One region of the Bacillus sp. VA13 genome, then DNA from elsewhere that is predicted to be linked to it. Evidence: predicted binding sites of a transcription regulator. Region 1 holds the regulator's gene; each other region holds the start of a gene.
What was found. Region 1 encodes LexA, which represses DNA repair genes until DNA is damaged. Its sites were predicted from a motif close to CGAACATATGTTCG; they were not measured.

Region 1 (3,168 bases):
TCCCCTTCCTTATGTGTTGTACCCTTACATCATAAATGTCTGACGACTTTTTCTCAACTGTTTCAGCTTAAATTTGAGAGAAACTTGTTGAATTTTGTCACATAAGAGTTTTGCTTATAGTATATGCAAAAGAGGAATACGATATTTCCGTATTCCTCTTATATTAGTGAAGTTTGTTATTTTGTTGTTCTTTTTTTAGCTTTTCTGGTGTTACATCATTGCCTTCTGGGTCAATGATTTTCACACTTTTTAACGTGTTTTTCATAGAAGAGCGAAAACCTTTCAAGTACTCTTGACGAAGCTTTTGCTGTTCGGCTTTTTCTTCTTCTGTCATAACGCCAGCTTTGGCTTTAGCAGCAAGTTCATTAATTCTGGCAATTTTAGCGTTTGAAATCATGTTAAACTCCTTTATTGCATTTTGTCTATATAGTACTAGATCAAAAAGAGTTTTACAACTGATTCACTCGGCTGTCTCGTCATTCTCTATGTATTCCTGATACCGCCGGTGGACGGTCGCTTTAGACACATCATAGCCAAACCCTCTTAGCGTTGCGGCAATTTCTGCGAACGTCAGTTTATTCGCTCTTAGGCGAACGATCTCTGAGATTGGGACCTCTATTCTTTCCTTTCCGCTGTTTTCATGTTGGTTTTTCAGGTTTTTTTGCGGTTTAAAACCGTTTTTTACTGCACGCTTCATTCCCCGCTTGATTTTCATATTGTGAATTTTCCTCTGGTACTCTTCCACAATGCTGACGATCTCCAGCACCATCGAGTCAGCCTCCGATAACTCCAGTTCACCTCTGTGAGCCGTTGTATAGACTTTCACATCTTCTCTGTAGATACAATGGAGCAGGGCGATTTTTGCATTTCCCCGACCGAGCCTAGTCTCATCCTGAACCAAAATAACATCAATTCCCGAATTCTTGATCTCATCAAGCAGCTCAAATACACCGTCACGATCCATTTCATATCCGCTGGCTTTTTCAGAAATCACTTTGACGACTTCCATGCCGTTCTCGGCTGCAATGGCCGTTAGCTCCTCCACCTGCCGCTTTAATGAAGTTTCCTGCTGTTCTTTATTTGTGCTTACGCGGGCATATATGAGTGCTTTCATTTTTTCTATCTTTCCTCTCTATCTTACAGTTGCCAATTTATATGCATCCTGATGCTTCTTTTTCAATGGAATCACCAACTCATCTCCCGGCTGGATATCAGACGTCTGAAGATGATTTTTATCAGCTACCCATTCAATAAAATCGTTTTTGTTTATCTTTTTTGTATCTGCTACCTGATCAGCAATTGACCAAAGTGTGTCGCCTTGCTGGACTTCTATTTTAGCATACTGATTAAGTTCCTGACCGCTGCTTGTATATGACAGCAAAAGGATAACCGCGCTCAAAATCACTGTGAATAGACCGACAAAAATAATAGATTCTTTACTCATGATCATAACCTCCAACAGGAATGTTCGTTCGCTTTTTTATAATTTCAGTATATACGAACAAACGTTTCTGTCAATTGTTTTTTCGAACCTATGTTTGTACTGTAAGGAAAATCATGCTATAATCTTCTTAAAATCGACGTTTTGAGGTGCGAAAAATGACGAAGCTATCAAAAAGGCAACTTGATATCCTCCGTTTTATTAAAGCAGAGGTTAAATCAAAAGGATATCCGCCTTCCGTGAGAGAAATCGGAGAGGCTGTTGGGCTTGCGTCCAGCTCAACTGTCCACGGCCATTTGGCCCGTTTGGAAACAAAAGGGCTGATCAGACGGGATCCGACAAAACCTAGAGCAATAGAAATACTTGATGAAGAAGTAGACATTCCGCAAAGTCAGGTCGTTAATGTACCGGTCATCGGGAAAGTCACGGCGGGATCTCCTATTACAGCAGTAGAAAATATTGAAGAATATTTTCCGCTTCCTGACCGTATGGTTCCTCCGGACGAGCATGTGTTTATGCTGGAGATTATGGGAGACAGTATGATTGATGCTGGTATTCTCGATAAGGATTATGTCATCGTTAAACAGCAAAATACAGCGAACAACGGGGAAATTGTAGTTGCGATGACAGAAGATGATGAAGCTACGGTAAAACGTTTCTATAAAGAGGATACTCACATTCGCTTACAGCCTGAAAACCCAACGATGGAACCTATCATCTTGCAGAATGTCAGCATTCTAGGGAAAGTGATTGGCGTGTTCAGAACCGTCCATTAACCTATTGATCTATCAAATGCATGAAATAACCCCCTCTTCCTTTATGGAGAGGGGGTTTATTGTACAAAAAAGCAGGCTCGCCCTGACTTATGGGTGCGAGCCTGAATAGGAGGAAAAAGAACATCATGTTTACACCATAATTATCCACCAAACAATTGTTGAAGTCAAGAAATTTTCTTTCCTTCAGGAAACTTTTATCTGAATATTGTCCGTTTAAAATATTAGACGTTATGTCCTTAAAAATGTTTCATTTTCTTAGGTCGTGGAATGACGTGGTTTCATGTTTATGTAAGGAGCGCGGCAGTAATTGAATTTTAATGAAAATTTAGTACATAGTGTAGTTGGTTCAACATTTTCTAAAAAACAGCTCACTTCTCTTGATCAACGTGAGCTTCAATCAAAATGAAAATATTGTATACCACAACTGCCCTTTACCCGAACACTCGTGCAGTTTTCTGAGTGTTCTTCTGCTAATATACGGTATCGGTGAAACGGATCGATAGAAACCTTATCCTGAGCACTAAAATCAAACCAGCTGCCGCTGAATTGCTTCGTGCTCAGTGTGGTATATTCTCCCGTAAGCCCCATTCGCTGAAGTTTAATCTCAACTGAACAAGTATTGGCTCCCAAGATCGTAAACTGATAGCCTAAAATATAGTCGATCGCCGGGACATCACTGATATTTTCCAGAACAAACGATTTTGTGCTGTCATTTAAAATAAAGTCTGTTTTGTGATCAAAATCTAAAGCTGACACATGGGTACTGCCAATGCCAAAAAAACACATCAAAACTGCTGTTAAGCCTAAGATACTTATTTTCAATTACACCCCTCCTTTACCACATTTTAACCCTACATGAGATTTATGTATATGTTCTGTGTAATATCAAGAGGTCGTTTCAATCATAAAAATCCATATGCGTTTTTTCCTGTTTATAATAACGAAGCCTGT
Region 2 (3,168 bases), 150 kb from region 1:
ATTGTTTGTCCATTGGGAAAATGAGGTAAATACGTGCTTACAGGATCACTTGTTTGAAGTTTCCCTTTTTCCTCAAGCTGCAAAATAGCGGTTGCAATCAACGCTTTTTGTGACGAACCGACATAAAAAGATGTCAATGGATTATTTTGAATGTGATGTTTACGGTCTGCATAACCAAAACCTTTACTTGTTACGATTTCTCCATTTCTGACAATCATGGCTGTTCCGCTGAAACCGATCTCTTTTAAATAATTGCTGATTTTTTGATTACGGTCGACTATTTTGATTTGTTCGTCTGTTTTTTTGGTGGTTTTCTTTTTGACTTCTTTTTTCTGGCTGGTATCTGAAACTGCTGCAGTTTCTTGTGATGGCTCGTTCTCTTCACTATTTCGTTGAAGCGCATTCCAAATCGTGAAGCAAATCATCACTGCTAAAAGACCAAGCAAAAGTTTGCCTCTTTTATTTAGTTTTCTCCGTCTGCGTTTCGCAGTTCTTCTGCGGGTTGGGCTTGTCATTCATTTTTTCCTCCCGAAATAAATTCCATTTTGCACACGTTTTGTTAGACGAATAAAGCACTAAAAAAGTTGTCAAAAAAAGCAATATATTTATCATTTTTTTGTAAAAATACAAAAAGGCTGAGTTTTTCACTCAGCCTTTTGTATCATTTCAAACTTATTTTATTTTTATTCTTCAAATTCGAGTTCTTCTTGTGCCTCTCCAGCTTGCTGCTGCACTGCTCCGTGATTATCCAAGCCGTAATGTTCGCGAATTTGCTCCTGAATCATCAGCATGATATCTTTATTTTCTTTCAAGAATTGTTTTGCATTTTCACGGCCTTGGCCAAGACGCTCCTCTTCATAGGAATACCATGAACCGCTTTTTTGCACGATATCAAGTTCAGTTCCAAGATCAATGATTTCGCCTTCTTTTGAGATGCCTTCTCCGTACATAATGTCAACCTCGGCTGTACGGAACGGCGGAGCTACCTTGTTTTTCACGACTTTGATTTTCGTTTTGTTCCCCATTACGTCGTTTCCTTGTTTCAGCTGTTCAGCACGGCGCACTTCAAGACGCACGGAAGAGTAGAATTTCAGCGCACGGCCGCCAGGAGTTGTTTCCGGGTTTCCAAACATAACGCCGACTTTTTCACGAATTTGGTTAATGAAAATCGCAATTGTCTTCGATTTGTTAATGGCCCCTGAAAGCTTACGAAGCGCTTGAGACATTAAGCGTGCTTGTAAACCGACATGCGAATCTCCCATGTCGCCTTCAATTTCCGCTTTCGGCACGAGAGCTGCTACAGAATCGACAACAACAATGTCAACTGCACCGCTTCGAACCAGCGCTTCCGCAATTTCAAGCGCCTGCTCGCCTGTATCAGGCTGAGACAGTAAAAGCTCTTCGATATTGACTCCGAGCTTTTGCGCGTATACCGGATCTAGCGCATGCTCCGCATCGATAAACGCGGCTTGTCCGCCCTGCTGCTGAACCTCAGCAATCGCATGAAGCGCCACAGTTGTTTTACCTGAGCTTTCAGGACCATATACTTCAATAATCCGCCCGCGCGGATATCCACCAATTCCTAATGCCGTATCAAGAGCGAGGGAGCCGCTTGGGACAGTAGAAATTCTTGTATCTGTCTTTTCTCCCAGTTTCATAATGGAACCTTTGCCGAACTGTTTTTCTATTTGTTTAAGAGCCATATCTAAGGCTGCCTGACGATCACTCATTCTATTTTTTCCTCCTTTATGTTACCACTACATATACTATACCCTGTTTGAAGGGATTTGCCAAGAAAAAAGCGAACGCATATTCGGATTTTTTCTTGGCGTGATTTCTATCAAAATATCATAATGTATCAGAGAAATCATGTTTTTTTAGGAGGATAATGTGCTGAAAATATTATTTTTGCTCTAAAAGCTTCAAGATTAAATGGCAGCCGTATTTGGCACCGCGTTTTCTGATTCCCGTTCTGGAGCCCGCAAAGTGAAACTCGTGAACCTCTTCTTTTCCATTAGCTGAAATACCGATAAACACATGTCCAGGCTCATGCCCTTCTTGAGTATCAGGTCCTGCTACACCGGTAAAGCTGATGCCGATGTCGCTACCAGTGAGCTTTTGAACACCCTTTGCCAGCTCTGATGCGCACTCCTTGCTGACCGCGCCAAATTGATCTAATGTTTCCTTCTTGACGCCAAGCACATTCTGTTTCATGTCGTTTGTATAGCAAACGACGCCGCCGGCAAATCGTTTTGAAGCACCGCTAAGATCCGTCAGCCATTCAGAAAACAGCCCGCCGGTAAAACTTTCCGCCGCGGAAATCGTAATGCTTTTTTCCTTACATGCTTTAGAAAGCTCTTTTACAAGGGAAGTATCATCGTAACCATAGAAAAATTCACCGACACGTTCTAAAATAACAGCCTCTGTTTCTTTTAACAGACGCTCTGTTTCCTTTTCGTCAGCATGCTTGGCTGTCAGACGCAGCGTCACCTCTCCATCTGCCGCCAAAGGAGCGATTGTCGGGTTGGTTTGTGCATCAATAATATCTTCCAAATCGGCTTCAAGCTGAGATTCACCAATACCGAAAAAGCGAAGAACGGTTGACACAATTTTTTCATTTGAACCCATCTTTTTCAGCAGAAGAGGCTTTGCCTCGTTTTCAAACATGGGACGCAATTCGCTTGGCGGTCCAGGAAGAAGCATATAAAAGCGCGATTCATGTTCTGTGAGCATTCCCGGTGCCATTCCAAAGTGATTTGCCAGTACGTCAGATCCTTCGATTACAAGCGCCTGTTTTCGATTATTAGGTGACATCGTCCGTTTTGTTCGTTTGAAATAGTCCTCAATGGATTGGAACGCCTCATCATTTAACACAAGCGGACGTCCCAGCGCATTTGCAATCGTTTCTTTCGTCAGATCATCTTTTGTCGGTCCGAGACCTCCTGAAAAAATAATGAAGTCAGAGCGTTCTTCAGCAATGCGGATGACCTGCTTCAGCCGCTCCGGGTTATCTCCGACTGCTGTATGATAAAATACGTTCACTCCGATTTCAGCGAGCTGTTTGCTGATAAATTGAGCATTTGTATTGGCGATCTGGCCAAGCAATAGCTCTGAACCGACTGCAATAATTTCTGCTTTTTTTGGAAATTCCATGACGAAGTCCTTCTT
Region 3 (3,168 bases), on a different contig from region 1:
TAGACCCCGGCACAAGCGCTGTCAGCAGTCCGGCGGCACCGATAATCCCGACAAACCAAGGGTCAAATGTTTGCAGTGACAGTCTCAAAAGCGATAGATCCCCGTCTGCGCCTTTCAGACCAGGAACTTGCAGGATAGCCGCAAAGCCTACGAAAAGGACGAAGAGCAGGACCAGCTGGTATAAAGGCATGATGATGGCGTTTTTGCGAAAGACTTTTGGGTTTTCGGCTGAATACGAAGCGGAAAACGTATGAGGCCACATGTAAAACCCTAGTGCTGTCAAGAGCACGGTTGAACTGAACCAGGCCGCACTTTGCCCCGTTTCGGGAAGCGTAAGAAAGCCTGGCTTTGCCGTTTCAATCTGCTGAAACATGTCTTGAAATCCGCCGTAGTAATGAATTGGCAAATACACACCTAAAAACAGAACGACAACCAAAATCATGATGTCTTTCACAACCGATATCCAGGCAGACCCGTGAATGCCGGATACCATAACGTAAACCGTGATCGAAATGGCGCCGATCCAGATGGCGGCGGTCGGAGAGATTTTGCCGTACGATGTTTCCGATACAATCAGCCCGAGGCCTTTCAGCTGCAGCACAAGATACGGAATGAGCGCGGCGATGCCGACCAGTGAAACGAGCACGCCAAGCAGCGGACTGTTATATTTTTTGGTGAAAAAATCAGACTGTGACATCAGCTTATGCTGTTTCGCGTACGTCCAAACCGCCGGCAGAAGCCAATAAGAAAGGATGTAAGCCAGGCATCCGTAGGCGATGATGTAAAAGGCCGGTCCGCCTTTCCCGTAGGCCCAGCCGCTTCCGCCGAGAAACGTAAATGTGGTATAAATTTCGCCTGCCATCAATAAGAACACGAATACGGTTCCGAAGCCGCGGCCTCCGACCGTCCACTGCTCAAGGTTCATATCTTTTCCTTTTTGGGCGCGTATGCCGAGAAAAATACTCAAAAGCAGGACGCCGAAAATGATGATGAGAGCTGCGTTCATTCTGCTTCCTCCTTTTTATTTTCGTTATCGAGGACATACACAATCGCCATCAACGCAGAGGTCAAAAGAGCCCACATCACGATATAGGCAAGAATAAACGGCATGCCGAACACATAGGGAGTCACTTTATTTGCAAAAGGGATGCCGAGTAAGATTCCGATAAAGGGCAAAGCGGCGAGAACGTGAATCAGTTTCATAGAATCCTCCTTCTCTTTTAGGATTGGGGTGTGCAAGCCCAAGCGTACTGAAAATGATGTCGCAGATATGGCGGCACATGTCATTTTTTGGGGCGAAAGGCTGTGGTTCGAATTATAAATAAATTTATTTTGTTTGTATAGTGGGAATTGTCTGAAATTTATTGTTGGAATTGCCCGAAGAGGGAGCGGGCAATCTTGGGAGAGTACAGAATGATTCAAAAGACTCATGGCCTGTCCGGGGCAAATAAATAGAATGTTAATAATTCGCTGACCTGCTCCCGAATTCGCGGATTAAAATAGCGGTGCTTTTCTTCATAACCATCGATCACAAATACATAAAGCGTAAAGGCCTCATCGCGTTCCGCCTCGTGTATCGCAATTTTTCTTTTCCTCAGCTCTTTTCTGACCTCCATCAAATCCTTTTGTGCTATTTTTAATGATTCGCTGATAAGCTGTTTATAAGGATGCTTCAATTTTAATGTGCTTTGCTCAATTCCGGCGAGATCACGATTAAAAATCGTAATGGCCATGGGCAAAAAGAGAGCCCGTTCAATTAATTCGTATATTTCCTCCTGCAGATTCGGCATTGCTGACTCCTTCTTTCTAATGGGAACGTTTGTTCTATTTGTATTCTATATCGGCTGGTGAAATGTTTCAAGACAGAAAAAATCGCCAAAACTTTTTAGTTTTCTGCTGATAATGTGTAGAATAAGGATAGACAAACCCGGTAAGGAGTATAAATGTTGGAGCATTTTTTATCCTATTTCACACAAGAACATTTAACTGAATTATTTCAAAGCTATAGGGCTTTCGGTCCGCTTATTGCTGTGCTGCTGCCTTTAATTGAAGCATTTCTCCCGTTTTTGCCGCTGATCGTGTTTGTGGTGGCGAATACGAACTCGTTTGGCCTGTGGGAAGGATTCATCCTGTCATGGGCGGGATCAACTGCTGGATCTATTCTCGTATTTTTGATTGTCCGTCAATACGGACAGAGAAGATTGCTTGGATTTATCCGCAGTCATCCGTCGGTCAGAAAGCTGATGTTATGGGTGGAACGGCACGGCTTCGGCCCTGTGTTTCTTCTGCTTTGTTTTCCGTTTACACCGTCAGCCGCGGTGAATGTTGTTGCCGGTTTGTCAAGGATCGGAACGCGGCCGTTTATTTTGGCGGCTGCCTCGGGAAAGCTTGTCATGATTTTTATGATCAGCTTCATCGGATATGATCTGCACGCGCTGATCACACAGCCGATTCGAACGGTCATCGCCGTATTGGTGATCGCTGTCTTATGGTATGTCGGCAAAAAGGTGGAGCGGTACCTGCATGTGAGAGCTAGTCAGCGTGAGCATGATGGAGGGAGACAGTAACATGAAAAAACGGTTTTGGTTTCTTGCCAGTGTAGTGTCCGTTGTTCTCGCCATTCAGGTTAAAAATGCCGTCTTTATTGATTATAAAGTGGAAGGCGTCAGCATGAACCCGACCTTTCAGGAAGGGAACGAACTGTTGGTCAATAAATTTTCGCATCGATTTAAAACCATCCATCGTTTTGATATTGTCCTTTTTAAAGGCCCCGATCAAAAAGTGCTGATTAAGCGGGTAATCGGCTTGCCCGGTGAATCGATCAAATATAAAGATGATCAGCTGTATGTGAACGGAAAGCAGGTTGCTGAACCATTTTTGAAGCAATTGAAATCTGTTTCTGCCGGAAGCCATGTAACAGGTGATTTTACGTTGAAAGATGTGACAGGAACAAGCAAGGTGCCGAAGGGTCAATATTTTGTCGTTGGAGATAATCGCATATACAGCTTCGACAGCCGGCACTTTGGTCCAATTAGAGAAAAAAATATCGTCGGTGTGATTTCCGATGCTGAACAAAAAGACGCCAATTGAAGCGGCGTCTTTTTTTGTGCTGGTTTGGAAAAATGTGTTGAAGAAAAAATTGTAAGAGGATATAATTTAAATCGTTAC
Region 4 (3,168 bases), 540 kb from region 1:
CTTCCCACAGCAGGTTGCCTCTTTTTAAATGGTCATTCATTTATAGTGCCCTCCTATTTTAGCCGCACGTTCAAATGCCTGGCCTGCCGCTGTCAGTGACGCCGCCCTGATGATGGCTGTGTCGCCGAACCGGTTTTTAATGCCATCCATCACATAGCCAAGGCTCATTTTCTTTGCATAATCCTGAAATAAATTGAGCTGCCATATGTCATCAGATGAGAGCTGAGACAGATTGACCCCGAGGCGGCGGACAGGCTTCCCGTCCCAAAACGTAAGAAACAGCCGGCATACAGCCTCATATACATCCTGGGTAGAATTCGTCGGCTCCGCCAGCTTCACTTGCCGGTTGAAGCCCGTTGGCCAATCAAAATCAGCACCCCGGCAGCTCACTGACACCGTCTGCCCCATTATCCCAGCGTTTCGGCTTCGCCTGCACACCTCTTCACTCAGTTCCAGCAGTACGATCTTGATTTCTTTATCAAAGTGTTCGTAGTCTTTCGGGAGAGTCATTCCATGGCCAATCGCCTTTTGTCCGTCCAGAGACGAAGTTGACACAGGAGAATAGTCGATCCCGTTCGCCGTCATCCACAGCACATGGCCGTTAATGCCCCATTTCTTTTTTAAAAGATCGAGCGGAAAAGCCGCAAGCCCGCCGATCGTGCTGATGCCCATCCGGTTTAAATGATGCTTCATGCGGCTCCCAACGCCAAACATGCTGCCCACCGGAAGCGGCCACATTTCGGTTTTCATATTTTCTTTCGTTAAGGTAAAAATACCGTTCTTATTCTTTTTGGCAAAATTGTCGCACGCGATTTTGGCTAGCGCTTTATTAGGACCGATTCCGACCCGCGCATAAATGCCGATCTCCCGCATGATTCTGCCCTGAATGCTGTTTGCGATCTCTTCCGGCGTCCCAAACAGCTTCTGGCTGCCTGTAATGTCCATGAACTGTTCATCGATGGAATACGGCTCTACAAGGTCTGTATACTCCTCTAAAATGGCCGTAATTTGCAGTGATACATCAATATACCGCTGCATACGGGGCCGGAGCACAACAGCTTCAGGGCACTTTTCCTGCGCCTCCCACAGCCGTGAAGCATTCGCCACACCCTTTTGTTTCGCCAGCGGGCAGGCAGCCAATACGACTCCGCCCCTTTTTTCAGGGTCACCCGAAACAATGACGGGCCTATTTTTCAAATGTGGATTTTCCGCTTTCTCTACAGATGCATAAAACGATTGCATGTCAACGAGAAAAATCACTTTTTCTTTCATCATACACACCTCTAAAAAGAACTTATGTTCGTTTTTCTATTATATGCGAAAGTATGTTCGTTTTATACTGGTAAATCATTCTTGTCTGACAGAAAATATGATCCAAGGGTTTGAGAGAAGAAAAACATTTAGTAGAATAAAAGCGAAGCACAAAGATAGGAGAGTCATGATGGAGAAATTTGTCGAAAAAATGATGGGACAGGCACTGCGTCAATACGGCAGAAATGTTGCCATAGATCCGTTAAGCCCATATGAAAAACAAAGCCTGAAAGCAGCCTTAGAAGAGAGACGGGATGAAGAACCCGATGAGGATCTGCATGCGCATATAGAAGATATCATTTATGACTATGTCACCAACCAAGGGCTGTTCTCTTAAACGCAGGCCATAAAAAAAGAAACGTACAGCCCCTCAAAACTGTCTATTCTCAAGCGTGTCATCATTCAGAAGAGACACGGCCCCTTCTGCTGTTCTGCGGCTAATGTCGGCTTTCAGTGTAAATTTTGACCTCATGTCCGGCATCACTGAGCATTTCCGAAACTTGATCCACATCCTGATGGGTTAAATCACTGCCTGTAATGTTTCAAACGGACTTCCGTTTGCTTCCATGTTCTGCCGAATCGCTTTAAAACGCCCGGCATTCCAGCATCAATTAATATTGTGCTTTCACCACAGACATAAGCGCCGGACATATCGTCATTTTCCTTCCGAATGCTTTAACCTCAATTTCAACGATGTAAACTCCGTCAGCCCCGTATCCTCCACACATGGTATATTGCAATCCTACAATCAGACATGTTTTGTAGTAAATGTCAATAACAAAATATTTTGAATCCCCCATTGGAGAAGGAAATTTTTTCATATATGATAGAAAAAGATTCTTACATACAGGAGAGAATACGATTCATGAAGAAATGGAAAGATATCCACCCCATCAGCTGGACAATTATCATCGGAACCATTTTCGGCAGAATGGCAACATCGATGAGCATTCCTTTTTTAGCGATTTATTTAACAGCCGTCCAAGGCGCATCTGCTTCCTATGCAGGGCTGGTCATCGCCGCAAGCTCATCAGTCGGCATCCTTGCAAGCTTTTACGGCGGATATATCTCAGACAAATTCGGCAGAAAAAACATGATGCTCGTGTCCATTTTCGGCTGGATGCTGGTATTTGCAGGATTTGCGGCGGCATCTCATCTCTGGGTATTTTTTGTGGTAAACGCATTAAACGGACTTTGCAAATCACTGTTCGAGCCCGCTTCAAAGGCCTTGCTGTCTGATATGACAGAAGAAAAAACGAGACTGCTTGTTTTTAATTTACGCTATGCAGCTATTAATATCGGCGTTGTCTTCGGACCGGTGCTCGGCCTGTATTTCGGCTCATCGCAATCGACCGCACCCTTTTTGGTGCCTGCAGTCATTTACGGACTATACGGACTCGTGCTTGCCATCCAATTTAAAAAACATCCATCATCGTCAGCATCAGACCAACCCCGAAATATGAGCGTGCGGGAAGCGTTTATGGTGACGCAAAAGGATCATCTTTTTACAATTGCTTTGGTCGGCATTACGCTATGCACCTTCGGCTACTCACAGTTCAGTTCCACATTCCCGCAGTATATGGCGCAGAACCCCTTGATCGGCAATGGAACGAAGCTGTATGGGTTGATGCTGACATTAAACGCAATCGTTGTGTTGACGACGCAATTTCCCATCGTCCATTTTGCAAAACGTTTTTCGCCGCTTTGCTCCCTGATGCTCGGTAATGTGATGGTTAGTATCAGCATGGCCATTTTCACCATATCACACGGTGTTTCGTCACTTGTGATGATTGTGGTCACATTTACAATCGGCGAAGTGCTTTTATTCTCTATGATGGATTTGTTTGTAGACCAGAT

Region 2: the regulator LexA is predicted to act here: its motif matches at 1,803-1,816, upstream of recA (recombinase RecA).
Region 3: the regulator LexA is predicted to act here: its motif matches at 1,813-1,826, upstream of AC0C66_RS14285 (YhjD family protein).
Region 4: the regulator LexA is predicted to act here: its motif matches at 1,319-1,332, upstream of AC0C66_RS04665 (DNA polymerase IV).

What each region holds. Positions count from the first base shown of each region.
Region 1 covers NZ_JBVQPP010000001.1:381,550-384,717, reverse strand. Annotated here, with positions in the region: gene AC0C66_RS01655 (DUF896 domain-containing protein) at 164-397, opposite strand; gene AC0C66_RS01650 (YneB family resolvase-like protein) at 461-1,114, opposite strand; gene yneA (cell division suppressor protein YneA) at 1,133-1,450, opposite strand; gene lexA (transcriptional repressor LexA) at 1,600-2,217, shown strand; gene AC0C66_RS01635 (hypothetical protein) at 2,611-3,039, opposite strand; gene fosM (FosM family fosfomycin resistance protein) at 3,116-3,168, opposite strand, start outside.
Region 2 covers NZ_JBVQPP010000001.1:230,474-233,641, reverse strand. Annotated here, with positions in the region: gene AC0C66_RS01185 (serine hydrolase domain-containing protein) at 1-515, opposite strand, end outside; gene recA (recombinase RecA) at 684-1,730, opposite strand; gene AC0C66_RS01175 (competence/damage-inducible protein A) at 1,903-3,153, opposite strand.
Region 3 covers NZ_JBVQPP010000003.1:454,984-458,151, reverse strand. Annotated here, with positions in the region: gene AC0C66_RS14295 (sodium:solute symporter family protein) at 1-1,006, opposite strand, end outside; gene AC0C66_RS14290 (DUF3311 domain-containing protein) at 1,003-1,203, opposite strand; gene AC0C66_RS14285 (YhjD family protein) at 1,428-1,790, opposite strand; gene AC0C66_RS14280 (TVP38/TMEM64 family protein) at 1,944-2,567, shown strand; gene lepB (signal peptidase I) at 2,569-3,090, shown strand.
Region 4 covers NZ_JBVQPP010000001.1:921,748-924,915, forward strand. Annotated here, with positions in the region: gene AC0C66_RS04660 (YolD-like family protein) at 1-40, opposite strand, end outside; gene AC0C66_RS04665 (DNA polymerase IV) at 37-1,275, opposite strand; gene AC0C66_RS04670 (YqzH family protein) at 1,442-1,648, shown strand; gene AC0C66_RS04675 (MDR family MFS transporter) at 2,177-3,168, shown strand, end outside.